2 regions of the Clostridium sp. JNZ X4-2 genome follow, and region 2 is predicted to be linked to the other one. Evidence: riboswitches for the same ligand, from Rfam matches in the RefSeq annotation. Region 2 holds a riboswitch; the other holds the start of a gene.
The links. Region 2 has a riboswitch for lysine ahead of ACYUJ6_RS01405 (aspartate kinase). Riboswitches for the same ligand answer to the same signal wherever they lie in the genome.

Region 1 (12,786 bases), 1.4 Mb from region 2:
GCAAAAGAAGTATACATACCACTGTCTGCCCATATATTAACACCTCTTTTTCTGGCCTCATCAAGAATGTCAAGTGCCTCAGTCATAACCCCTGTTCCATACTGATATACCAGATGGGACACCTGTACCAATGCTCCTGTAAGTTCAGAAATTCTCACAGCTTCCCTAAGAGATTCCAGATCATTTGGGTTCTTAAGTCTAGTGTGAATAGAAATTATTTTTTTATACTGCGAAGCTATCTTACTTAAAGCTATGACTTCCTCAAAAGAAGATCCCGGAGCATATTCAAGTCCAAAGGATAATCCTACTGCACCATTACAAAATTCCCTTTCCAAAATGTATTTCATTTTTTGTATTTCATCTTCTGTTGCTCCAATATAAGAGTTAGTAATTCCTACTCTGTACCTCAGGCTAAATGAGTGTCCTATAAATTGAAGCTGGTTTATCAAAAATCCATTTCCATTTTGTACTCTGAAAAATTCATCCAAATTCAATGGCCCGCCACCGCAATTACCTCCTACTGTGGTAGTAACTCCCTGAACTAGGGATAATTCTCCGCAACTCATATCCCCATCAATATGGGCATGAATATCTATAAACCCAGGACTCACTATATAACCTTCAGCATCTATTTCTCTTTTTCCATTTATATTCTCGCTGGTAATTGCAGCTATCCTGCCATTTAGCAGTGCTATATTGCCCCTGAATATAATCTGCTGCTCCGGATCCGCAATTTGAGCATTTTTTATAACTACATCATAGATATTCATAAAACCACCCCCCCTTCAAAAATACTTTCTGCCAATACATTTGATTTCTAAAAGTATTTTCCAAATATTACTTCTGTTTAAATTCAGACCATATTAAGTCATAAGTTTTTGTAGCGCTTCCTACATCTTTAAACCTTTCAGCTCTCTTTAACTCTGCATCCGGTATAAATACAGCCTTATTATTCAAGTATTCTTTAGACATGTATTTTTTAGCGGCCTTATTTGTATTTACATACTCATTAGCTGTAGTTGCTTCATTGCTTATTTTGCCGTCCAACATAAAATTTATAAACTTTTCTGCATTTTCTTTATGAGGTGCCTTTACTGGTATAATAAAATTATCCTCCTCCGCATTCATTCCTTCTTCAGGATATACTATTTTGAGTTTTGGATTTGACTTAACTGCTGCGGATGCCTGTGAACCATACATAAATCCAACCGTAGCATCACCATTTATAAGGCTGTTATGTGGTGTATCTGCATCAAACACCTTCACATTTGGTTTTAGCTTATCTAGTTCCTGTTTAGCCTGATCCAATTTTTTAGGATCTGTTTCATTCATGGAATAACCTAATTTCTTAAGTGTCATACCTATTACTATTCTAGGATCATCTACAAGCACTATTGAATTTTTAAGTGCAGGATTCCAGAGATCCTTATACCCTTTTATAGGAAAATTTACCTTTTCAGAATTATATACAATCATCTGGCTTCCCAGGGTATATGGTATAGAATATTTGTTGTCTTTATCATAGGGCTGAGCTAAAAATTGAGGATCCACATTCTTATAGTTAGGTATTTTTGATTTATCTATGGGCTGCATTAAAATGTCTTTTTGTTTCCCCATAACTTCAATAATATAATCACTGCATATTACTACATCATACTGAGAACCCTTGGAAGCCTGAAGTTTTGCAAGCATCTCCTCATTGGTAGAAAAGTTACTGTAATTTACTTTTATTCCAGTTTGCTTTTGAAACTCATTTACTACGGAATCAGGTACATAATTGGCCCAGGTAAATAAATTTACCACTTTCTCACTGCTGCCAGATGTTTGCTTTTGATTTCCACAGGCAGATAGGGTAAACATCAAACATGTAGTCATCACTGCCAGACTTAATAACTTAAATAATTTCTTTTTCATTATATATTCCTCCCTAATTTTATGCTATATAAATATATGAACCGGCTATACCTTTTTAGCCCCTATCATTTTAACAGACTGTGCAAAAATTAAAATTCCAAAAGTAATCAAGAGCATTAAAGTACAAAGTGCGTTGATTTCTGGCGATAAACCAAATTTAAGCATGGAAAATATTTTTATAGGTAAAGTTGTGCTTTCCGGTCCTGATACAAAAAAGTTTATAATTACATCATCAAAAGACAGGACAAAAGCAATCATTGCCCCTGAAAGTATACCTGGCAATATCAGTGGAAATATAATGCTGGTAAATACTTTAAACCTATTGGCTCCCAGATCCATGGCTGCATCCTCAATATTGGAATCAAATCCTGCAAGTCTTGACTTTACTACAATAAACACAAAAGGTATGCTAAAAGTAGCATGGGATAAAACCAACGTACCTATACCAAGTGAAAATCCCATCTGTGAAAAATACATAAGCAGGGCAATACCCATAATTATTTCAGGTATGACAATGGTTATATTTAAAAGTCCTTCTACCACACTCTTGCCTTTAAAATTGTACTTATATAAACCAACAGCTCCTATTGTTCCTATTATGGAAGAAACCACAGTACTTGCAACCGCTATGATTAAGCTGTTTTTAAATGCTACAATAACATTTAAATCCTCAAATAATTTTTCATACCACTCCATGGTAAATCCTGTCCACCCAGTTCCCGCTGCCGCCTGATTGAAAGAATAGGCCACAACTACAAATATAGGTAAATATAAAAATATAAATATTATTCCAATATATATGTTGGAAATTCCTTTAAAAATTTTAGTTTTCATCAGAAAACCTCCAAATCAATTTTCCTGCCCACTAATTTCACGCTGATACCCACAATAATCAAAACCGCAATTATCATAATTATAGATACAGCTGCTCCAAAAGGCCAATCCCTCGATACTAGAAATTGATTCCTAATGAGGTTTCCCATAAGCATCACTTTGCTTCCGCCCATCAGATCACATATATAAAATAATCCAAGAGAAGGTATAAAAACCAGAACACATCCTGCAACCACCCCTGGCATGGTGAGGGGCAAAGTCACAGTTAAAAAAGCTCTAAAGGGGCTTGCCCCCAAATCCTCAGCCGCATCAATATAAATTTTTTGTATCTTTTCTATGGAAGTGTACAATGGAAGTACCATAAATGGGAAAAGAGTATATATCATTCCTACAAGTACTGCCCCATAAGTGTAAAGCATCTCCAGCGGTTCACTTATAAGTCCTGTTTTAATAAGTACATTATTTATAAGTCCTTCTGTACTCATAAGTATCATCCATGCATAGGTTCTTATAAGAGAATTTGTCCAGAAAGGGATAATTATTAACATTATGGCCAGTATACGAAATCTCTTTGGTATTTTCACCACCAGATATGCAAAAGGATATCCTAGAACCAGCGTACACAGTGTAGTTATAAGTGCAATGGATACAGAATCAAAAAATACTTTAAAATAAAGAGGAGATATAATTCTTTTATAATTTTCCACGGAAAATATAAAATCTATCCCGCCATTTACTCCCCTTTGAAGAAAACTTATGAACACAATATACAAAATGGGAACTGCCATAAAAAATATCATCCATATAGAAATGGGAAGTATAAAAAAACTCTTTTCAAAATTTGGGATCCATCTTTTAACTATATTTTTTTCATGTGTGGATTTGCTTTCAATTCTCAACTAACCATCACCTTTTCCCTTGACTCCAATTCATTGTACTCTTTTTTCTGATTTATTATTACGGCATCCTGAGGATCCCAGTATATCCAGACAGATTCATCCACCTTTGGCACCTCCAAGTTTTTATTATAATTAATTGAAGTTACCTTCCTTCCATCCTCCAAAATAAAATTAGTCCTTATATTAGATCCTAAATATATATTTTCTTTAACTACTGCTTTAAGGCTAAAATGCTCAACACTTCCTAGAGAATACCTGATATTTTCCGGCCTGACCAGTATACAGACTTTATCCCCAGCCTCCAATGATTTATTGTTTGCAACTATTTTTGAATTTTTTGTTTTTAATAAAGTCTTATCTCCAAAAATATTTTCTACTGTTGAATCAAACAAATTGGATTCACCTATAAAGCTTGCCACAAACTTGGTTCTGGGTCTTTCGTATATATCTCTGGCATCGCCTAACTGTTCTATAGCTCCGGCATTCATTATAACTATTCTATCGGATATATTAAGAGCCTCTTCTTGATCATGAGTTACATATATAAAAGTTATACCTAATTTTTGCTGAAGGAATTTTAACTCCATCTGCATTTTTTTTCTGAGTTTAAAATCCAATGCACCTAAAGGTTCATCCAAAAGCAATATTTTAGGGTTGTTTATAAGTGCTCTTGCAATTGCCACCCTTTGTTTTTGACCCCCGCTTAACTGGCTTGGCATTCTCTTTTCATAGTTATTAAGTTGTACAAGTTCTAACATTTTAGTTACACGTTTTTTTATTTCTGACCTCTTAAATTTCTTGATCTTAAGTCCGTAGGCTATGTTGTTATACACATTCATATGGGGAAAAAGGGCATAATTCTGGAAAACAGTATTGATGTTTAATTCATAGGGTTCTTTATTTTCTATGTGTTGTCCATCCAATAGAATGTTTCCACTAGTAGGTTTTTCAAATCCTGCAATCATTCTAAGTGTAGTAGTCTTCCCACAGCCGCTGGGCCCTAAAATAGTTAAAAATTCACCTCTTTTAATATCTATGGAAATATTTTTTATTACCTTTTGATTATTAAATATTTTTATCAGATTAACAAGTTTAAGTATAGTATCCAATGTTCTTCACCTCCATTTTATAACAATTGCTGAATTTTTTTCATCATTATAATTATAGTTAATAAATGTATAATTGTGTAAGATGTATATTTTACTATTTGTTTAAACCAAAAAGCCCCCACCTCTATTACAGAGGCAGAAGCTCACTTCTGCAGTCCCTACTCACCCTGTTATTATATAAAAATTTTCTTTATATTATATGAAACAATATAATATTCAAAACTTTGTTTAAAATATGATATTTTCAATATTAATTCCTAGTGCTTTGCTCAAATTTGAATTACAGGGTTATAATATCACATTAATACCTTTAAGTCAATTATTTTGTGTAAGGTCTAATTTTAATACTTACATCAAATTTACTATCACCATTATTTTTACCTTTCATACATTAATATTGAACCTAATTTTAATCTAAACTAATATTTTTAGTCTGGGGAAATAATTTCATATTTTTATAATCCCTGTAAGGAGGAATTAAGATGGAAAAACTTTGTCATGTAAGCGTGGGTAAAACAGTAGTAGTGAAACAGCTTTTTTCCAAAAATCTGCTTAGAGAAAGAATGATGGCACTTGGCATTACCAAAGGAACTTTAATTGAAGTGATATTAAAAGGACCCGGTGATAATCTAACTGTATATAAAATTAGAGATACCTTAATTGCACTTAGAAAGGAAGAGGCTTCTTTAATAGCTATAAAACAAGTAAAATTCAATCAATATTATAAAGGAGAATAGTATGGGCCTAACTTTTGAATCCACAAGAAATAAGTCCCTTAAAGATATATTTAATATAGAAACTAAAGAAAAAACTTTTGTAATAGCACTGGCAGGAAACCCCAATACCGGTAAAAGCACTATTTTTAATTCTCTTACAGGTCTTCATCAGCATACAGGCAATTGGCCCGGAAAAACTGTAGTAAATGCCCGTGGAAACTATAAATATAAAGATAGAGATTTTTTAATTGTTGATTTACCCGGTACCTATTCTATATTTGCTTCCTCCACCGAGGAAACAGTAGCAAGGGATTTTATATGTTTTGGGAGACCTGATGCCATAGCTGTAATTACAGATGCCACCTGTTTAGAGCGAAACTTAAACCTGGTATTCCAGGTAATGGAAATCACCAGTAATATAGTGCTATGCATAAACCTAATAGATGAAGCAAAGAAAAAAAATATAATCATAGATGGTAAAGCCATAGAGAAAAGGCTTGGAATACCGGTAATCATGTCCGCTGCCAGAAACAACATAGGTATAGAAGGATTGAAAGAAGCTATATATAATACCGCATCAAATAAAATCAAATTAGATTACAATCCTGTAATATACAATGAAAACATAGAAAATGTTATAAATAAAATAGAACAATCAGTAAAAACAACTTTTCCAGATATAAACTCCAGGTGGCTTTCTATAAGACTTATGGATGGAAATGAAAGCATGATTAATTCCATGGTCAAGTATCTTGACAAAAGTGATCTGTATTCTGTAAAAAAATTTGCAGATGAATTGTGCAGGGATATGGATAAAGAAAAAATACGGGATTATATAACAGAACAAAATTATAAACTGGCGGAGTCCATAAAATCAAATTATATTAAAACGAGCGGTAAAAATACACATAAGGACATTAACCCCGATGCCATAATAACTTCAAAAAGGTATGGAATACCTCTTATGCTTCTGATGCTGTGTGCTATTCTATGGATAACAATAAAAGGGGCAAATCTACCTTCTGATATTCTCTCTAAACTATTATTCGGCTTTGAAGATATATTGACTAAATGGTTTACCCAGGTTAACGCTCCAAGCTGGCTGTATGGAATGCTGATTTTAGGAATTTACAGAACTTCAGCCTGGGTTATATCTGTAATGCTTCCTCCTATGGCCATTTTTTTTCCAATTTTTACCTTGCTTGAAGATATCGGATATCTGCCTAGAGTTGCATTTAATCTGGATCATCTTTTTAAAAAAGCCTGCGCTCACGGCAAGCAATGTCTCACCATGTGTATGGGACTTGGATGTAATGCTGCTGGAGTAATAGGCTGCAGGATAATAGACTCTCCTAGGGAAAAACTTATAGCCACTATTACAAACAATTTTGTTCCATGTAATGGAAGGTTTCCTACACTTATAGTAATATCCTCCTTGTTTTTCGCTTCAGCCTTCGGATTTTCCAAAATAATTCCTGCTGTAGTCATTACACTGCTCATAATATTTGGTATAGTTGTAACCTTAGCTGTATCCTATCTGCTCTCAAAAACCATATTAAAAGGTGTTTCATCTACATTCACTCTGGAGCTTCCCCCTTACAGAAAGCCTCAGATAGGAAGGGTAATCTATACTTCCATAATAGACAGGACTATATTTGTACTATGGAGAGCAGTAATTGTGGCAGCACCAGCGGGAGCAGTTATATGGATACTTTCAAATATATACCTTGGAAATACCAGTATAATAAATCATGTTGTTATGTTTCTGAATCCCTTAGGCAAGTTTATAGGGCTGGATGGGTGTATATTAATGGCCTTTGTACTTGGTCTTCCTGCAAATGAAATAGTACTTCCAATCTTACTTATGTTATATTTATCTACAAATACAATGGTGAACGTTGACAGTATTCTATCTTTAAAGCAAATTTTTTTAAGTCATGGCTGGACATATCTTACAGCTTTAAACACCATGTTGTTTAGTTTACTGCATTGGCCTTGCGCCACTACTCTCCTTACCATAAAAAAAGAAACGGGAAGTGTAAAATGGATGATGTTTTCGGCACTAATTCCATTGTTAACTGCTTTTATAATATGCTTGTGCACTACCTTGATTTACAATGGTCTTCATATGCTGATATGGTGAAATATTTGATTTAAAATAAAAATTGTCAGCGAGTAAGAATTTTTCTCTCTGACAATTCAATTTTTACCATATTATTTTAAGGACTTCATATCATTTTCAATACTGTCAAAATCCACCTTTTCCAATTTTATCACAGCAGTGTGATATTTTTTCTTATACCACAACCACAATCCTCCGAATAACGGAAGACCTATATAAGATGAAATCACTCCGCTCCAATCTATTTTACTGGCTTCAAAATAAGTAATACCCTGTCCCAAAATAACTATAATACAAAGTGCCAGTGCTATTATGGGTCCCAGCGGAAATAATTTAGCCTTATATTTCAATTTGCTAAAATCACGTTTTTGAGCAACATAAGCCTTTCTAAAACGATAGTGACAAAGTGCTATTCCCAGCCAGGCTACAAATCCTGCCAGTCCTGAAGCTGCTACCAGCCACACATAAACTGTAGTTTCCGCATAAAGCCCTGTAAGGAAACAGGCAGATGCCACTATTGTAGTCAATATCAGTGAATTTACAGGAACTCCCCTTGAATTAACCTTGCCCAGCCAGGCAGGGGCCTTTTTATCCTTAGCCATGGAATATAACATTCTGCTGGAAGCATACATTCCAGAATTTCCTGCAGACAATACTGAAGTCAATATAATGGCATTCATAAGAGAAGCTGCTCCTGCCACACCGGCTCTTTTAAATACCATAGTAAAGGGACTTGTATTAACACCTGCATTCATATATGGAATTAAGGCTCCTACTACAAATATTGTACCTATATAAAATAATAATATTCTCCAAAATATAGTATTAATTGCCTTTGGTATAGTTTTCTCCGGATTTTCACTTTCCCCTGCTGCTATACCTACAAGTTCTGTACCTTGGAAGGAAAAACCTGCAATTAAAAATACCAGAAATATAGATTTGAATCCTCCTACAAAAGGAGCTTCTCCAACTGTAAAATTTTTCAGTCCAACCGGTTTTCCATTAAATATACCCAAAATGGTTGCTATACCAACTAATAAAAATACAATAACCGTTAAAACCTTAATACCTGCAAACCAAAATTCCGACTCTCCATAAGCTTTTGCAGATAATAAATTAAGTCCAACTATTAAACCCAAAAAACATATGCTCCATATAATAGCAGGTACACCTGGAAACCAGTATTTCATTATAAGAGCTCCTGCTACCATCTCAGCTGCCACAGTTATGGCCCAATTATACCAATAGTTCCATCCCAATGCAAAACCTAAAGCCGGATCCACGAATTTACTGGCATAGGTGCCGAAAGAACCTGAATCCGGCATATAAGTAGCCATTTCTCCTAAACTGGTCATTAAAAAATATACCATAACTCCTATGCAGCCATAAGCTACCAATGCACCTCCTGGGCCTGCCTGATTGATAGTGGCGCCCAATGCCAAAAATATACCTGTTCCAATAGCTCCTCCCATGGCAATCATATTTAAATGCCTTGCTTTAAGTCCTCTTTTAAGTTTATACGCGTTTTCATTACTTTGCTTTGCTACATTTTGCATTTTTCTTCCTCCTTATGGGTTTTTAAGTTCCCATAAGTGAACTAACTAAGATGAGCATAAAAATTACCTTGAGAGTACACTCAAGGTAATAAATATAAAAAAAATATTAATCCTACAATGAATGATAGCTCTCCACAAACTAAAATATTGTGACAGCTTTGTACATATTCTGTACAAATCCAGTTATTCAGCATTAAAACATTAGCTGAATACTTCGGCAAAATTTCCTTTCAAGCTGCTTCACCGTGCTTAACTCCACAGCTTTACTCTTAAATTTCGCACCTCTACCTCAGTTATTCACTTATAATAAACATTATGAACTAAAATTTAAAATTAGTCAATATATTTTTATTTTTTAACCAGGGCAAACGCATGAAAAGTTATAATCTCTTATGTCCCAGATAAACTCTGGAATAAATTCTATCATTGCTAAATTTTCACATATGGTGGTATGAACCAATAGCTTTTTTTTAATTAACCAGATAGTCCTTGTTATTGGATATATCCCGTGACATCAAAAATAAGCCCTATTTTATCAAGCCAAAAATGTATGCTTTACAATTGAATCAAGAAAATCTTCATTTGTCATTGCTTTAGCCCTTTTCCTTGGGCCACTCATAGGTTTTTCTGTTTCTATATTTCTAAGTATATTAAGTGCAAACTTCCTAAGTAATGATAGATTCTCTGGACTGTGTTCCTTTCTTGTCCTGTTAGAATCTTCATTAAACACTACATCAAGTACCCAATGCATACTTTCAATTCCCCAGTGCTTACGCACAGCATTTGAAAATTTTACAGCATCAGCCGGTAGAGAACTTATATAGTATCTTTTCTCTATTGTTATTTTCCCTTTTTCTTCACTCTTTCGTACAGCTATTCCTATACTTTTTAAACTTTTCCATTCACTGCGTGTACTGAGCCAATCTATACTTTCTGTAATGTAGTATTTTCGTACTTCATTTCTTCCATGTCCCTTATCTACTGTCATTGTATAATTGTATGGAATACCTTTAAAGCCCGTTTCTACTGCATCATCTAAATATTCTTTAACTTCTTCATAAAAAAGCTTCTGGTTTCCTTTTAGTGCAAGCACATAATCAGAATTCTTATCCACTATCGCTTTTACTATATCTTTCTGACATCCCATTGCATCAGTAGTTACAATACATCCATTAATATCTAGTAATTTTAGAAGTTCTGGAATAGCCGTAATTTCATTACTTTTTTCGGCAGTTTTTACCTGTCCTATAACTATTCTATATTTACTTGCCCATGCACTTACTATATGTATTGCTGATTTTTCTTCAGCTATATTACGTGCTCCGCATACAGTCTTTCCATCAATCGCTATAATAGATCCATTCAAACTTGCTGATATTTCTTCTATCCATTTCATAAAACTACTTCTAAATTCTTTTGGGTCAATCCATTCAAAAACTCTTTGCAAGGTATCATGAGAAGGTATCCCATATGGCAAAGTCAGATATTTTTTGAAGAAATCGATCCTGTCGTTTGCAAAATCTTCTATAGCCACCCAGCTGTCACAATTTGCTAATGTTGCAACTACAGCTATGAATAATATTGATGTTAGGTTATGTTTAATTTTTGTATCCTGTCTTTGATCTGTTATAAGTCCAAAATAATGTGTTAACATTTTACGTTTTACCATGGTATTTTACCTCATATAAATTTATATGATTTATAATACCACAATAATATGTTTAAAAGAAGCTCCAAACTTACTATTTTAGGCATTTTAACACTTTGTTTACTCATGCGTTAACCCTGATTTTTTAACCCTTTACAATAAGCTATATATTCATGTTTCTCAATTATCTTGTTAAAATTATATTGAATATATGCTGAAATTAATATATTATATTATATAGAACAAAGTATTAAACTATATTATTTATCAGGAGGTAATTTTTATGACATCTTTAAAGGGTACAAAAACCGCTGAAAACTTAATGAAAGCTTTTGCAGGAGAATCTCAGGCAAGAAACAGATACACTTATTATTCGTCTACTGCAAAAAAAGAAGGTTATGTTCAAATTTCAAATATATTTTTAGAAACTGCTGAAAATGAAAAAGAACATGCCAAGAGATTTTTTAAATTTTTAAATGAAGATTTACAGGGTCAAGCTGTAGAGATAAACGCTTCTTATCCAGTTGCACTAGGAGACACTAAAACTATTCTCAAGGCAGCAGCAAATGGAGAAAATGAAGAATGGTCCCAGCTATATCCTTCATTTGCCGACACAGCAGATAAAGAGGGCTTTCACACTATAGCAACTGTTTTCAGAAAAATAGCTGAAGTGGAAAAACATCATGAAGAAAGATACCTGGCTTTACTTAAAAACGTAGAAGATGATACTGTATTTAAAAAAGACAAGGTATATAAATGGAAATGCAATAATTGCGGATATATCTATGAAGGAACATCTGCACCTAAAGTTTGTCCTGCCTGTGCACATCCTCAATCATATTTTGAGTTATTCGTAGAACAATTTTAATATTTTAGAATGCAATGGGAGGGATATCACTGCTACAGTGATATCCCTGCATCTATACCTGCCATTTTCATTAAATAAAGTGCATTTCTAGTACTTGAAACTCCTGATCTAAGTTTATAATCAAATCTAATTTTCCCATCTTCATAAAATTCTTTGAAATGATAATTTTTTATTCTGCCGCCGCTCTCATTTTCCATTTCAGCTAATTCTAAATCATGGGTAGATACCATTCCACAGGTTTTTGCAGCTTCTAAATTTTTTATTAAAATTTTAGCTCCCAGGTGTCTGTCAATGGAATTAGTACCCTTGAATATCTCATCCAAAAGGAAAAATATCTGTTCTCCTCTGCTGCAAGCTTCTACAATTTGTTTTATTCTAAGTATTTCACCATAAAAAGAAGAAATGTTTTCTTCCAGGTTATCACTTATCCTCATACAGGTATAAATTCTCATTATAGAACAGCTGAACTTTTTTGCATAAACCGGAGCACCTGCGTATGCCAGAACCAAGTTTATACCTGCAGTTCTCAAAAGAGTGCTCTTTCCCGACATATTTGATCCTGTAATAAGCACTATACCTGAAGGCTTTTTTAAAGTCAAATCATTGCATACTGCTCTTTCCCCAAGAAGAGGATGTGCCATGGAGTCTGCCTTGAACACAAGAGGAATATCCAAAATCTCAGGGATAACCCAATCTGGATGATCAAAAGCTATAATTGCAAAACTATTCAGCATTTCAAATTTTCCCACTACTTCAATCCAGTCATAAATTAGTTTCCCATTTTTTTGCTTCCACTTTTCAAAAGCAAACATACATTGATAATCCCACAATAGAAATATATTCAATACAATATACAGCATATTTTGACGTTGTGATATATTACCTGCAATTTTATTCAGGTCATATATCTCCTTCTCAGCATTAACGGAGGTTTTTTCCCCCTTAAAAAGTATTTGTTTTAAAGAATTTAAATAAGTACATTCAAACTTTTCTCTGCATATCATATGTATAATCTTCTCATATGCTGTTATACTGTATTTAATTTCTGACACTTTGCTTAAAGTGTTAAACCTATCTTTGGCTCCTGGTATAAGTAAAATAATCTGTATTATAACTGCTA
Region 2 (12,786 bases):
GCCCCGGGCATTTCTTTCAAAGGTGTCTTATCCGCCAATTCACCCAACCCTGCTTTAAAGTGTCCGAGTTTTTCATTTTTATTTATAAAATCAACCCAGGGGAAAAATTCATTTATTTCCTCTTCAAAATCAGATGCCATGTATTCAACTTTTTTATTCCAATACAAGTCACCCTGCTCTTCACTGATTCTTCGTGATTTTTTTATAATTTCATTTAAAAAGTTTTTTATAAAAAATACATCAGATTTGTTTTCTGCATCAATAAAATCTTTATATATATTTTGAATTTTAAATTTTTCACCTATTTCCTCATCAGCTAATTTTAACGTATCCTCCAGTCCCAAAACAATATTTTTATTTACAAGGGGGTAACCAATGTATTCCTCCAGTGCTTCCTCTGCAAGCCACATATATCCCACCAGATTTCCACTATCCACTGTAGATATATATTTAGGTTCAAGAGGGATTTTAGTTTTTATATCATACCAATTATAAAAATGGCCCTTATATTTTTCCAATGATTCCATATTCAAAATTATATTTTCAAGTCTGTACTGGAGCTGTCTTACTCCAATATACCCCAAATCATAAGCTACTATATTTGACGTGATCCCCATGGCCATGTTAGTTGGAGATGTTCTACAAGCTATACCCTTATAAGGGTTCTCCTGATAATTATCTGGTGGTAGCCAATTATTTTCCGGCAGCATGAAATCCTCAAAATAAGCCCAGGTTTCTCTACTCAACCTTCTCAACAGTTCTTTTTCTTCACATTTCATCTGTATTTTTTCATTATCCTTTTCTTCCCTGCTTACATTAAATGCCGTCCAAGGTGCAAAAAACCAAATTATACAAAAGGGCAGCATTAAAAATACAGTATCTATATTATTCCTAAAGGCCAGCAGAGCTATAACCACCCCGGTAACACTGCATATCCACATGGATTTCAGGTAACCTTTAAATGTTTTTGTGGAAACCGCTTCCGTATCTGCTGAGGTCTGCCATTGAAGCAGATGCTTTTTACTTATAAATACCCTGTAAACTGTTCTTGTGATAGCATCCCACATTAAATAGGCCTGATAAGGTAAAAAGCTTAATATAAGGAAAAATTGTTCCACTGCATTTTTAGAATTCCCTATTTTCCCTGGAAGGCTTGCTTCCCCGGCAGGGCATACTACGGTTTCCGATACATCAAAAAATATAGGGCATAACAATGAAATCAATGCCACAATCAGAAGATTATCCGGACTTTCAAATACAGTTAGAGCTATTATAATGAGTATCATTATGCCTGGAGATACCATGCTTCTTCTTAAATTGTCAAATATTTTCCATCTGGATAATTTATTCAAAGATCCTTTCTTGAAAATCCAGGGTATTAGCTGCCAGTCACCCCTGACCCATCTGTGCAGCCTTTTGCAGCTGGAATCATAATAGGCCGGATATCCGTCTATAAGCTCTACATCCGTTAAAAGAGCAGCCCTCACATAGGACCCCTCCAACAGATCATGGCTTAACACAGTGTTTTCAGGTATTTCATCTTTTAAAACCTTATTAAACACATCCACATCATAAATTCCCTTACCTGTAAATATTCCTTCATCAAACAGATCCTCATACACATCAGAAATAGCCGTAGTATATACATCTATACCAGTCTGGCCGGAAAAAATGCTTGAATACAAAGTCTTATTTGCACTCAATACGCCCACACTTACTCTTGGCTGCATTAACCCATGCCCTCTTATTATCTTTTTATTATCCAAATAAGGCAGATTTAAGGGATGAACCATAGCTCCTATAAGTAATTTAGCTGTATCTTTGGGGATCATAGTATCTGCATCCAGAGTTATTACATATTTCACCTTATACAAATTTTTTATATCCCCGCTTATAACCTCATAACTTGTAGTCTTATCTCCTCTTATCAGGGAATTGAACTCCATTAATTTACCACGTTTTCTTTCCCATCCAATCCATTTTTCTTCCTTTTCATTGTATTTTCTGTGTCTGCTTAAAAAATAGAATTTATCTTTTCCCTGACACCCATATTTTTTATTAAGCTTTTTCACTTCATGCAATGCAGTACTCACTATGGATTTATCTTTATCATCTTCCTCTCCAGTATTATCCTTGAAGTCTTCAAGAAGTACAAAATATAGATTTTCCTCTTTATTTGCCAGGTAATACACTTCCATGTCACTGATAAGATCCCTTATTCTATGTTCGTCACTTGTAAGCGCAGGTATTACCACTGCAGTACTGAACTCTTCAGGTATACCCTGTTTAAATTCTATTTTTGGTATGAACCTGGGTTCTGAAAGTTTATTTATACTCCAGTTAAATATGGATAAAAATATCTCACTGCTTGGTATTAGAAGCACAATTGCCCCTATTATGTACTGCCATAAAGATAAGCCTTCCAGATAAAAATTTATTCCTGTTATAAGGGCATCTAAAAAAATAGTTCCAAACATTATAGTTCCTATATAGAAGTCTACAGTTATATTTTCTGTAATTTTAAAATCAATTTTCCTGTATTCCTCACCACTGTTTTTTATCTTTTTCTTTAAACAATCCCTGCCTTCATCCATTAAATAATAACCTACATGCTTCTCATACTCTTCTCCAGATTTAGAAGCTTCTTCAGCACATTCCAATACTTTTTTTGCTATAAATGATTCCGGCACATTTATGGCTTTGGATAATTTCTCTACTCTATGTCTATAGTAATCCCTTGAATAAAAATCCATTTTACTATAGATTGCTGCAGGATCCTTTTCTAAAATCCGTTCTACATAACTGAGATGTTTAAAATTTTCTTTCCAGTTTAGAGCACCTATCTCTCTTATACCATTAATGAAGTTTTCCATTGAGATCTGGCATATTCCCTGTTTCTGGTGATCAATGTTTACCATTACCTTCACAGTTCTGTCTATCTTGCCTAATTCTTCATCTATCCAGTTGTATACTCTGGAGTCCTCTATAAAATTATCTCTTAATATCGTTATAAACTTTTCTGTGAAATGAGATGTAAATTTGATTTTTTCTTTCCTCAGCTTTTCTATCCCATCATTTACTTTCTTTCCTGAATTTATAATTTGCTCTGCTGCAGCTTCAGCCCTATTCCTCTCTTTCTGCATAAAAATTATATCTTTTGTTATAATGCCGATATTTTGAATTAAGGCTATTCTTATCATTACAGGAAGTGCCCAAAGCTCACAATTCTTTAATATTGTATTTTCCTCATATGTATTTATGAAGTCTTCTATGGTATCTTCATTTACAGTACCATATGTATGTGACAGCATTTCTTTGGCAATATAATATATTCGGGGATACCCTTTCATAATGCCTTCTGTTATAACAGGTAGCTCTCTGTAACAGCTCTCCGGCATGCTGGTCTTAATATCCTTGTATTCCTTTTTTATCAGATACAGATTATCCAAAAGCCATTCAGCACAGGGTACTATTTCTATTCTTCTTTTGATCTCATCCTCAAAAAAGCTGCGCCCATTTAAAATGTTCTTATACTCTTCGTTCAAACTCCGCATTAACTTTTTCTTGCAGCTTCTCTTTCTGTCAGCTGCTGGAACAATGGATATTTTCCTGGCATATTTTTTTAATTCTTCTCTGCTTACATTGAAGGAAGAAATATCATCTCCCATATTATCGCTTACATCACCACATTTATCCAGATTATTATAAATTACCACAAGCAGTATGATTATAGTCAAACCTATAATATAAATCATAAAAAAATCCATCCTTTCCTGTAAAAAAAAGTTGTGCAGTACTTATTGTTTCCAATAAAGCACAAAATATTAATTCACAGATAGGATAGATTTAAATTAAATCATTATTTCATTTTCTATCATTTCATCAAAACTCTGTCTTCTGACAATCTGCCTTGCCTCTCCATGTTTTACAAGAACCGCTGCTGGAATCGGAATCTTATTGTAATTGCTGGCCATGGAATATCCATATGCACCTGTGGTAGATACCGCCAGGATATCCCCCGTTTTAGCTTCCGGAAGCTTTACATCCTTTATTAATATATCTCCGGATTCACAGCACTTTCCCCCTATGGTTACAGTTTCTTCATAACTGCTGTGAACTTTATTTGCTACAGCACATTCATAATTGGCGCCATAAAGGGCAGGTCTTATATTATCCGCCATACCCCCGTCTACAAATACATATTTTCTTATACCGGGAATATTTTTTATGGCTCCTATAGTATAAAGGGTCGTTCCTGCATTGCCTATTATGGATCTGCCCGGTTCTATTGTTAAGGATGGAAGTTTTATGTTAAGTTCTTTTGACTTTAGCTTTGCACTTTCCAGTATAATACCACAAAAGTCTTCTATGGATTTGGGTTTGTCACCTTCATTGTAATATATCCCGAATCCCCCGCCCAAATTTAATTCTTCCACTTCATAACCCGTTTCGTCTTTTATTCTTCTAACCAGTTTAAGCATGATTTCAACTTCATCCTCATAGGGTTTTATTTCAAATATTTCGGAACCTATATGGCAGTGGACACCCACAAACTTTAAGTTAGGCATACTCATTGCTTTTTTTATCATATCCATGTATTCACCCTTTAACATGGTAAATCCAAATTTTGAATCAACCTGTCCTGTCTTTATATACTCATGGGTGTGGGCCTCTATACCCGGAGTTACCCTGAGCAGCACCTTTTGCACTATATTCTTTTTTTGTGCCAAAAGATTTATTTTCTTCATTTCACAGAGATTGTCTACGACAAATCTGCCCACTCCAAAATTTAATCCCATTTCAATTTCTTCCGGTGTTTTATTATTACCATGAAAATAAACTTTTTCCATGGGAAAACCACTTTTTAAAGCAGTATAAAGTTCTCCGCCTGATACTACATCCAAATGTAATCCCTCACTGTTTATTATATTGCACATGGCTAACGTTAAAAATGCCTTTCCAGCATAGGTTATCTTATTATTCTTATCTGCTTCAAAAGCTTTATGATACCTCCTGCATTTATCCCTTACAAAGTCTTCATCTATTACATAAAGAGGAGTTTTAAACCTTTTTACCAAATCTTCTGCACTTACTCCGCCAATATACAAAATATTATTTTTAACTTCCATATTTCCAAATAACCTCATACTGGTTTTCCTCCCAAAAGTTTTTGCATGAATACTAAAGATTGAATTCCCTGGCTATAACATTTATGGTTCTGACTTTATCTTTCTGATTTATAGCACAGGTAATTCTTATTTCTGATGTAGTTATCATTTTTACAGTTATATCATTTTGTCTAAATAATTTAAACATCCTGGCAACCACTCCTGATGTTGTTTTCATACCTATGCCAACTATGGAGAATTTGGTTATATCCTCATCTATATCAATTTGGACTTCGTTATTTGAATAGGACTTTAAAATACTTAAACATTCCTTCAAATCATCTTTAGGTATGGTAAAAGATATATTTACCCTGTTATTTATAGGTGCCGTCTGACTTATCATATCTACATTTATTCTTTTGTCGGCTATTTTTTCAAACAAGTTGGCAATAATATTTATATCATTGTCAATATTTCTCACTGTAATTGCTACATCCTCATCACTAGTAGCCAATCCTGTTACCGGCTTACTTTCCAAATTCATATCATCTACCCCCTTAATAACTGTTCCTCTTGTATCACTGTTGCTTAAACCCACATATACAGGTATATTATATTTCTGGGCAAGTTCTATAGATCTAGAATGCATGACCCGAGCTCCCAGACTTGAAAGTTCAAGCATTTCCTCATAATCTATTTCGTCCAGCTTTTTAGCATCTTTATATTCCCTGGGATCTACACTGTATATTCCATCTACATCAGTATAAATTTCACATGTTCCATTTAATTTCACTGCTATGGCAACTGCTGTAGTATCTGATCCTCCTCTTCCAAGGGTAGTGACATCACCTTCATGATTTATGCCCTGGAATCCAGCTGCAATTACAATTTTCCCATTGCTTAGGGCTCTCTTTATTTTATCTTCATCTATGTCATCTATGAGAGACTTTCCGTACTGTCCGCTGGTTTTTATCCTGATTTGATAAGCTGTATAACTTACAGCATCATATCCTAAATCCTTAATTGCCATAGCAAGCAGCGCACAGGATCTCATCTCACCGGTAGACAAAAGTGCATCCAGTTCTCTCTTATCCGGATTATCTGTAATTTTATTTGCAAGAGTTATGAGATTATCTGTAGTATCCCCCATTGCCGATACTACAACCACCAAATTATTACCATCCTTAACCTTATTTACTACTGACTTTGCCACAGTTTTTATCTTTTCCGGAGTTCCTACAGAACTCCCTCCATACTTTTGAACAATAATCGCCATAATACTCCCCCCAAAATCTTTTATTATCAAGTTATCCTTGGATTCAAGCGGAGTTTTCACACAGGGAATACTAATACCTTCCATACCTGAACCTTAGAAGAACCAATCCATAAACATAACATTGCCTGGAATCCCTGGGCTTTGAAAAAGCTGTAGGTGCCAGCAATGGCAGTCATCGGATAAAAAATAAGTACAGTAGAGGAACACACCTATACTGTACAAACATACATGGTTGTGTACCTTTGTAGCTCTCCACTAAAAATAAATAAATATTTTAATGACAACTCTGTACATATTCTATACAAAGCCAAAATCAGTTTTGCCAAACTAATTTTTCGGCCGCAATTCCTTTCTTTATTTTTCAAATGTCTGCCAACTCAAAATAAATACTATTAATTACAGCACCTCTACCCTAGGTAGCTAAATTATTAAATTGTTCTAAGTTTATCATAAATATTTACTGATTTCAACTATTTTTTTAAATTCCATTGAAACAATATTATATCCTTTAGTGGAACCTATAAAAAATGTCAGCATATTATATTAATGATTGTAATAGGTAGGAGTGTGTATAATGAATGATAAAATGAGACATTTCTTTACAGGGGGAAATACTTGGGAAGGACTTCACCTGTTTTCGGACTTTATAACAAATCAGAAAACATTAAACAAGAAATTCTTTTTTAAAAGCAAGTCCATGCTTTTAAAATCTTCCCTGATGGAAAATATAAGTGAGTATTTTAACAAAAATGGATATGATATAGAATGTTACCATTGTCCTTATGATGAAAACTTATTGGATGGAATAATTATAAAAAAATTGAACATAGCATTGTTAAACAGCAGTCTATTAAATGTAATAGACTCTCAATTGTCATATGAAATACTAGATTTAGAGGAAAATTTAAATAAAAATAATTTTGAAGGATATGTGGAGAAGGAAAACTGCATCAATGCAGAAATCAAAAATATATCCAAAAGATCCTACAGGTTTATAAAAACTGCAAAACTTATGCAGGAAGACTGGGAACACTATAATAAAGATGCTGTTGATTATTCAAAACTGACTGCAACCATGGAAGATCTCGGATCAAAAATATTACCTGACGTCAGCCCGGGAAACCAGGGAAAAAGCAGTCATCTGTTTGCCACCGCCCTTACTCGAAACGGTATAGTATCTTTTATAGATACCCTGTATAACGATATGGATAAAGTATATGTGCTGAATGGTGATCCCGGTACTGGAAAAACACTGGTTCTTAGAACTCTTTATGAAGAAGCTGTAAAAAGAGGGCTATATGTGGAAGTATATCACCATCCTCTCATAACAGATAAGATAGATCACATTATAATTCCCCGGTTAAATACTGCCGTCATAACCTCCAATGAGATTAACAAAACTCAATTTAACGGCATACAAATATATATGAATAACTTAATTGACTACAGTAAAATAAATAAAGCAGATGTAGAAGAAGATAAAACAAATTTCTATCTCTTTCTCAATAAAAGTTTATCTATATTGTCTTCGAATAAAAAGCTCCAGGATAATCTGGAAAAATGTTATTTTGAAAATATAGACTCAGATGCCCTAAGCATTACCTGTGAGAAATTCTTTAGCAAAATAAAAAAATATGAAAAAAATCAAAAAGCATGATGGGTTCTCCATTATGCTTTCACTCTGAATCCCTTAGAGGCAGAAACAGCCCTGCCTATGGTAATTATCTTGCCGGTTATACAATTTCTACAGTTTGCAGGAGTATCACCAGTACAGATCTTGCCTGGATAAAGAGCGTAGAGTTTTCTGTATACACCTTCTGTTACATTCGGCATTACTGCATTGGCTCCACTTTGAAGAGCTATACTCCTTCCCCTGGGGTTCAGGGTTTCCATAGCTGTAGTGGCCGGGATATTGATATTGGGCATTAATAATCTGCTTATTGCCACTACCTTAAGACTGGTTAAAAAATCCCCTCCCCTTTCATTCTTTAAAGGTGTATCTTCATTTGGAATAAAGGGTCCTACTCCCACCATATCTGCATCTATATCTTTAAAAAACAATATGTCGTCTGCCAGTGATTCAAAACTCTGACCCGGAAGTCCAATCAAGCATCCCGTTCCAACTTCATATCCCAAAGCCTTAAGATCCCTCAGACAGCGTTTTCTGTTTTCATGACTCATGCCCGGATCCATTTTTGCATACAATGCAGGATCAGTTGTCTCTATCCGTATTAAATATCTGTCTGCTCCAGCCTCTTTGAAGGCCTTATACTCCTCAAACGTCTTTTCTCCTATGCTCAAGGTTACCGCCACATCCATTTTCTTTATATCTGATATTATATATTTTAATCTATCCACTGTATAGTAATCGTCTTCTCCAGATTGCATGACTATGGTTTTATAACCATAACCCACTGCTTTTTTGGCCAGCTTGATTATTTCATCCGGTAGTATTCTGTATCTCTTAATTTTCTTATTATCACGTCTTAATCCACAATACATGCAATTTCTCTTGCATATATTAGAAAACTCTATTAACCCCCTTAAATGGACCTCATCTCCCACATATTTTTTCCTCACCCTGTCTGCTGCTTTAAAAAGTTCCCTATTGCATTCATCGTTTTTAAATAACTCGGTTATTTCACTTTTAGTAAGCGAATGATTAAATTCAGTTTTTTTAATCAGCGAAATTAAATTATTCATAATGTCTTAACCTCCTTTTATAAAAACATTTGAACAGACCACAATTATATAATCAGCCAATGGAAGAAATCTTATATACATGCAGCTCATGCAGCGCCCTTGTAGCAACTATATATTTTAATGTATCTTCCTCATGACTGTAAGAAGTGTCTATCATTATAACAGCATCAAATTCCAGCCCCTTGGCAAAATAACTTGGAAGTATAACTTCTCCACTGGAATAAATCATATCTTCTCCGTTGATTAATTTTATGTACATGGTTTTTTTTATTAAATTGCTTAAAATTTCTGTGTCTTTTAAGTTTTTGCAGATTACAGCAATACTTTCATAGCCTTTTTCCTTTAATTCTACCATATCTTTCAATATCCTATCCACAAGTTTATTTAAACTGCTTATCTGTTCTTCTACAACTTCTGTGCCGCTTCTTATCAAAGATATGACTTTACCGCTTTTTAAATACTGGTTTGCATAATTATTTATTTCATTGGTAGATCTATAGCTTCTGCCCAGCGAAAAATTTTTCACCTTTAAATCCGAAAAAATATTATTCAAATTCATCATGGCAGGTCTTTCATCTGAAGGTATAATTCTCTGATTCACATCTCCTACTACAGTAAAAGAATTACAGCCAGTAAGTTCTTTTATAACCTTAAACTGCAGCGGGGAATAATCCTGAGCTTCATCTATGACTATATGCTTTATTTTATCTTTATATTTTGTTCCGTCTAATTTCATTTTCAAATACAAAATAGCCGCTAAATCCTCCTGAATCAATTCCCTGTTTTTATTAAAGTCACTGTATATTGACATTATATCCGGCTCTTTCAGCCACTTTAATTTATTCCCTTTTATTTTTACAACTTCTTTTATAACTTCTTCTATTTCATTTCTTTTTTTGTATTCTAAATTTGTCTGATGAGAATTTAATTCTTCTTCTGTCATACTCTCAAGCTTATTCCTGTATTTTTTTTGTATATGTCTTACTAAAAGATTTCTTTCATCTTTTATCCTTGAATATATGACCTTTTTCAATCTTATGCTTCTTTTAAACAGCGGCATCTCCTTAAAGTAATATTTAAGCATTTTCTCCATTTCCTCTTTAGTCACTATTATTTTGTCATAGAATAGTACATCCTCTGCCACAAAATAATTTTTCTCTATGCTGCTGATTAGTTTATCTATATCAGCTGCATATCTTAAAGAATTTTTATAAATTATTTCATGGATGAACTGCTCATCTCCACTTAAGATATTTTCCATGTACTCCCTCAGATCCATCATATCCGGTAAGTTCAGAATACCACGGGCAAATTCACTAAATGTAAGCTGAGTAACTTCTTCTTCCCCCAAGCTGGGCAATACCAAAGAAATATAATCCATGAATATGCTATTGGGTCCTAATATAAGCACCTTTCCCTGGAGTAACTTTCTGTAATTATATAACAAGTAAGCTACCCTATGCAATGCCACAGTGGTCTTTCCGCTGCCAGCTATGCCATTTACTACAACAGCCCCTTCCCTGGGCTGCCTTATTAAAGCATCCTGCTCCTTCTGTATAGTCATCACTATGTCTTTCAATTTTTCACCGGCATTTTTACTTAACACCATCTGTAATATTTCATCTTTTACATCCATATTGGAATCAAACATTCCAATAAGGTTTGACTTTTTTATAATAAACTGCCTTTTACCAAGTATATCTGCCTCTATTGTTCCCATAGGTGATTTATAGCTAGCCCGCCCCAAGCTTCCTGAATAGAACAAACTGCACACAGGAGATCTCCAATCCACTATGACAGGCTCATAATCTTCTCTATTGCTCATTCCGAATCTGCCTATATATATTTTTTCCCTGCCATACTCATCTTCAAAAATTATTTTTCCAAAATAAGGCGAATCCTTCAGTATAGTAAGTTCTTTTATGCTCTTGTTTACCAATCTAAATTGCTCTTCTTTTGTATATATTTCATGATCAAAATACTCAATGAGCTTATCTTCATCATCTTCATATTGTTCCAGATTCTTTTTCCTCAAATCCAAAATATAATCAATAACTTCTTTTCTAAGCTTTATACTATCTATCATATATGTATTTATCTCATTCAGTACTTTTCTTAACTTTTCTCCTTCAAGGTTTAATTGAACTTCTCTATCTGGCTCACCTTTTAAATCACCTTTCCACATATTCATATCTCCACCCTATACATTATCAGAATCTGAAGTCAAAACTCCTGTACTAGGAGATCCTGCTCCTTTTTTTTCATTATAATCTTTTATCATGCTCATAAATTCATACCCCATTAAGGTTTCTTTCTCTATAAGCCTTTTAGATATGTTCACAAGCAGTTCTATATTATCCTGAAGAATTTTTTTAGACTTTTCATGGGATTTTCTTATTATCTTTAAAGTTTCTTCATCAATAATTGAAGCTGTTTCCGCACTGCAGTTTTGAACCGGTCTTCCATCCAAATATCTGTTTTGAATGGACTCAAGTGCCATCATATCAAACCTATCTGACATTCCATAAATTGTTACCATGCTTCTGGCAGTCTGGGTAGCTCTTTCAATATCATTGGCCGCACCTGTAGATATACTGTTAAACTTCACTTCTTCCGCAGATCTCCCGCCAAGCATGACGCATATCTGATCCATCATCTCATCCTTTGTATTTAAATATTTTTCCTCTTCAGGCAGCTGCATGGTATATCCTAATGCCCCCATGGTCCTGGGAACTATAGTTATTTTATGAACAGGATCCGTATGCTTCAAAAGAGCTGCTACAAGTGCATGACCTACTTCGTGAAAAGCCACCTGCTGTTTTTCTCCAGGAGAAAGTATTCTATCTTTCTTTTCCTTACCGGCTATAATTACCTCTACAGCTTCTTCCAAATCCTCCTGCCTTACTTGAGATCTGTGATTTTTAACAGCTCTCAATGCCGCTTCATTTATTATATTGGCCAAATCTGCACCTACAGCTCCTGGAGTGGATTTCGCTATTTCATTTAAATCCACATCCGGTGAAACTTTTACACCCTTTATGTGTACTTTTAAAATATCTTCCCTTCCCTTTAAGTCAGGTCTATCCACTATAACCCTTCTATCAAATCTTCCAGGTCTCAAAAGAGCCTTATCCAAAACCTCCGGTCTATTTGTAGCTGCCAGTATAACTACTCCCTTAGAAGAATCAAACCCATCCATTTCCGCCAAAAGCTGATTCAAGGTCTGCTCTCTTTCGTCATTTCCCGATATATTTCCATCTCTGCTTTTTCCAATAGCATCTATTTCATCTATAAATACTATACAAGGAGCTTTTTCTTGAGCTTGCTGAAACAAGTCCCTTACTCTTGCAGCACCCATTCCTACAAACATTTCCACAAATGCAGAACCTGATATTGAGAAAAAAGGCACTTTAGCTTCACCAGCCACTGCTTTTGCAAGAAGAGTCTTCCCTGTACCGGGAGGTCCCACAAGAAGAGCTCCCTTAGGAAGTCTGGCACCTATGTCCACATACCTCTGGGAATTATGTAAAAAATCTACAATTTCCATCAAGGATTCCTTTGCCTCTTCCTGCCCTGCTACATCGTTGAAATTCACACCAGTTTCATTTTCCGCATATATCTTGGCAGTATTTTTACCAAAAGACATTACTCCGCTGCCCATTTTCTTATTTAATTTTCCTAAAAACAGCTGAAGCAAAA

Region 1: linked by a shared signal. The riboswitch ahead of ACYUJ6_RS08175 (amino acid permease) and the one ahead of ACYUJ6_RS01405 (aspartate kinase) in region 2 are both predicted to bind lysine.

Annotation. Positions count from the first base shown of each region.
Region 1 covers NZ_CM142685.1:1,684,812-1,697,597, reverse strand. Annotated here, with positions in the region: gene ACYUJ6_RS08210 (N-acyl-D-amino-acid deacylase family protein) at 1-770, opposite strand, end outside; gene ACYUJ6_RS08205 (polyamine ABC transporter substrate-binding protein) at 838-1,914, opposite strand; gene ACYUJ6_RS08200 (ABC transporter permease) at 1,960-2,748, opposite strand; gene ACYUJ6_RS08195 (ABC transporter permease) at 2,748-3,647, opposite strand; gene ACYUJ6_RS08190 (ABC transporter ATP-binding protein) at 3,644-4,756, opposite strand; gene ACYUJ6_RS08185 (FeoA family protein) at 5,239-5,493, shown strand; gene feoB (ferrous iron transport protein B) at 5,495-7,615, shown strand; gene ACYUJ6_RS08175 (amino acid permease) at 7,687-9,150, opposite strand; lysine riboswitch at 9,268-9,445, opposite strand; gene ACYUJ6_RS08170 (ISAs1 family transposase) at 9,686-10,819, opposite strand; gene rbr (rubrerythrin) at 11,082-11,666, shown strand; gene ACYUJ6_RS08160 (MutS-related protein) at 11,699-12,786, opposite strand, start outside.
Region 2 covers NZ_CM142685.1:249,976-262,761, reverse strand. Annotated here, with positions in the region: gene ACYUJ6_RS01415 (GH36-type glycosyl hydrolase domain-containing protein) at 1-3,755, opposite strand, end outside; gene lysA (diaminopimelate decarboxylase) at 3,852-5,147, opposite strand; gene ACYUJ6_RS01405 (aspartate kinase) at 5,182-6,384, opposite strand; lysine riboswitch at 6,622-6,802, opposite strand; gene ACYUJ6_RS01400 (PRK06851 family protein) at 6,959-8,041, shown strand; gene hydE ([FeFe] hydrogenase H-cluster radical SAM maturase HydE) at 8,053-9,087, opposite strand; gene ACYUJ6_RS01390 (HelD family protein) at 9,140-11,272, opposite strand; gene ftsH (ATP-dependent zinc metalloprotease FtsH) at 11,288-12,786, opposite strand, start outside.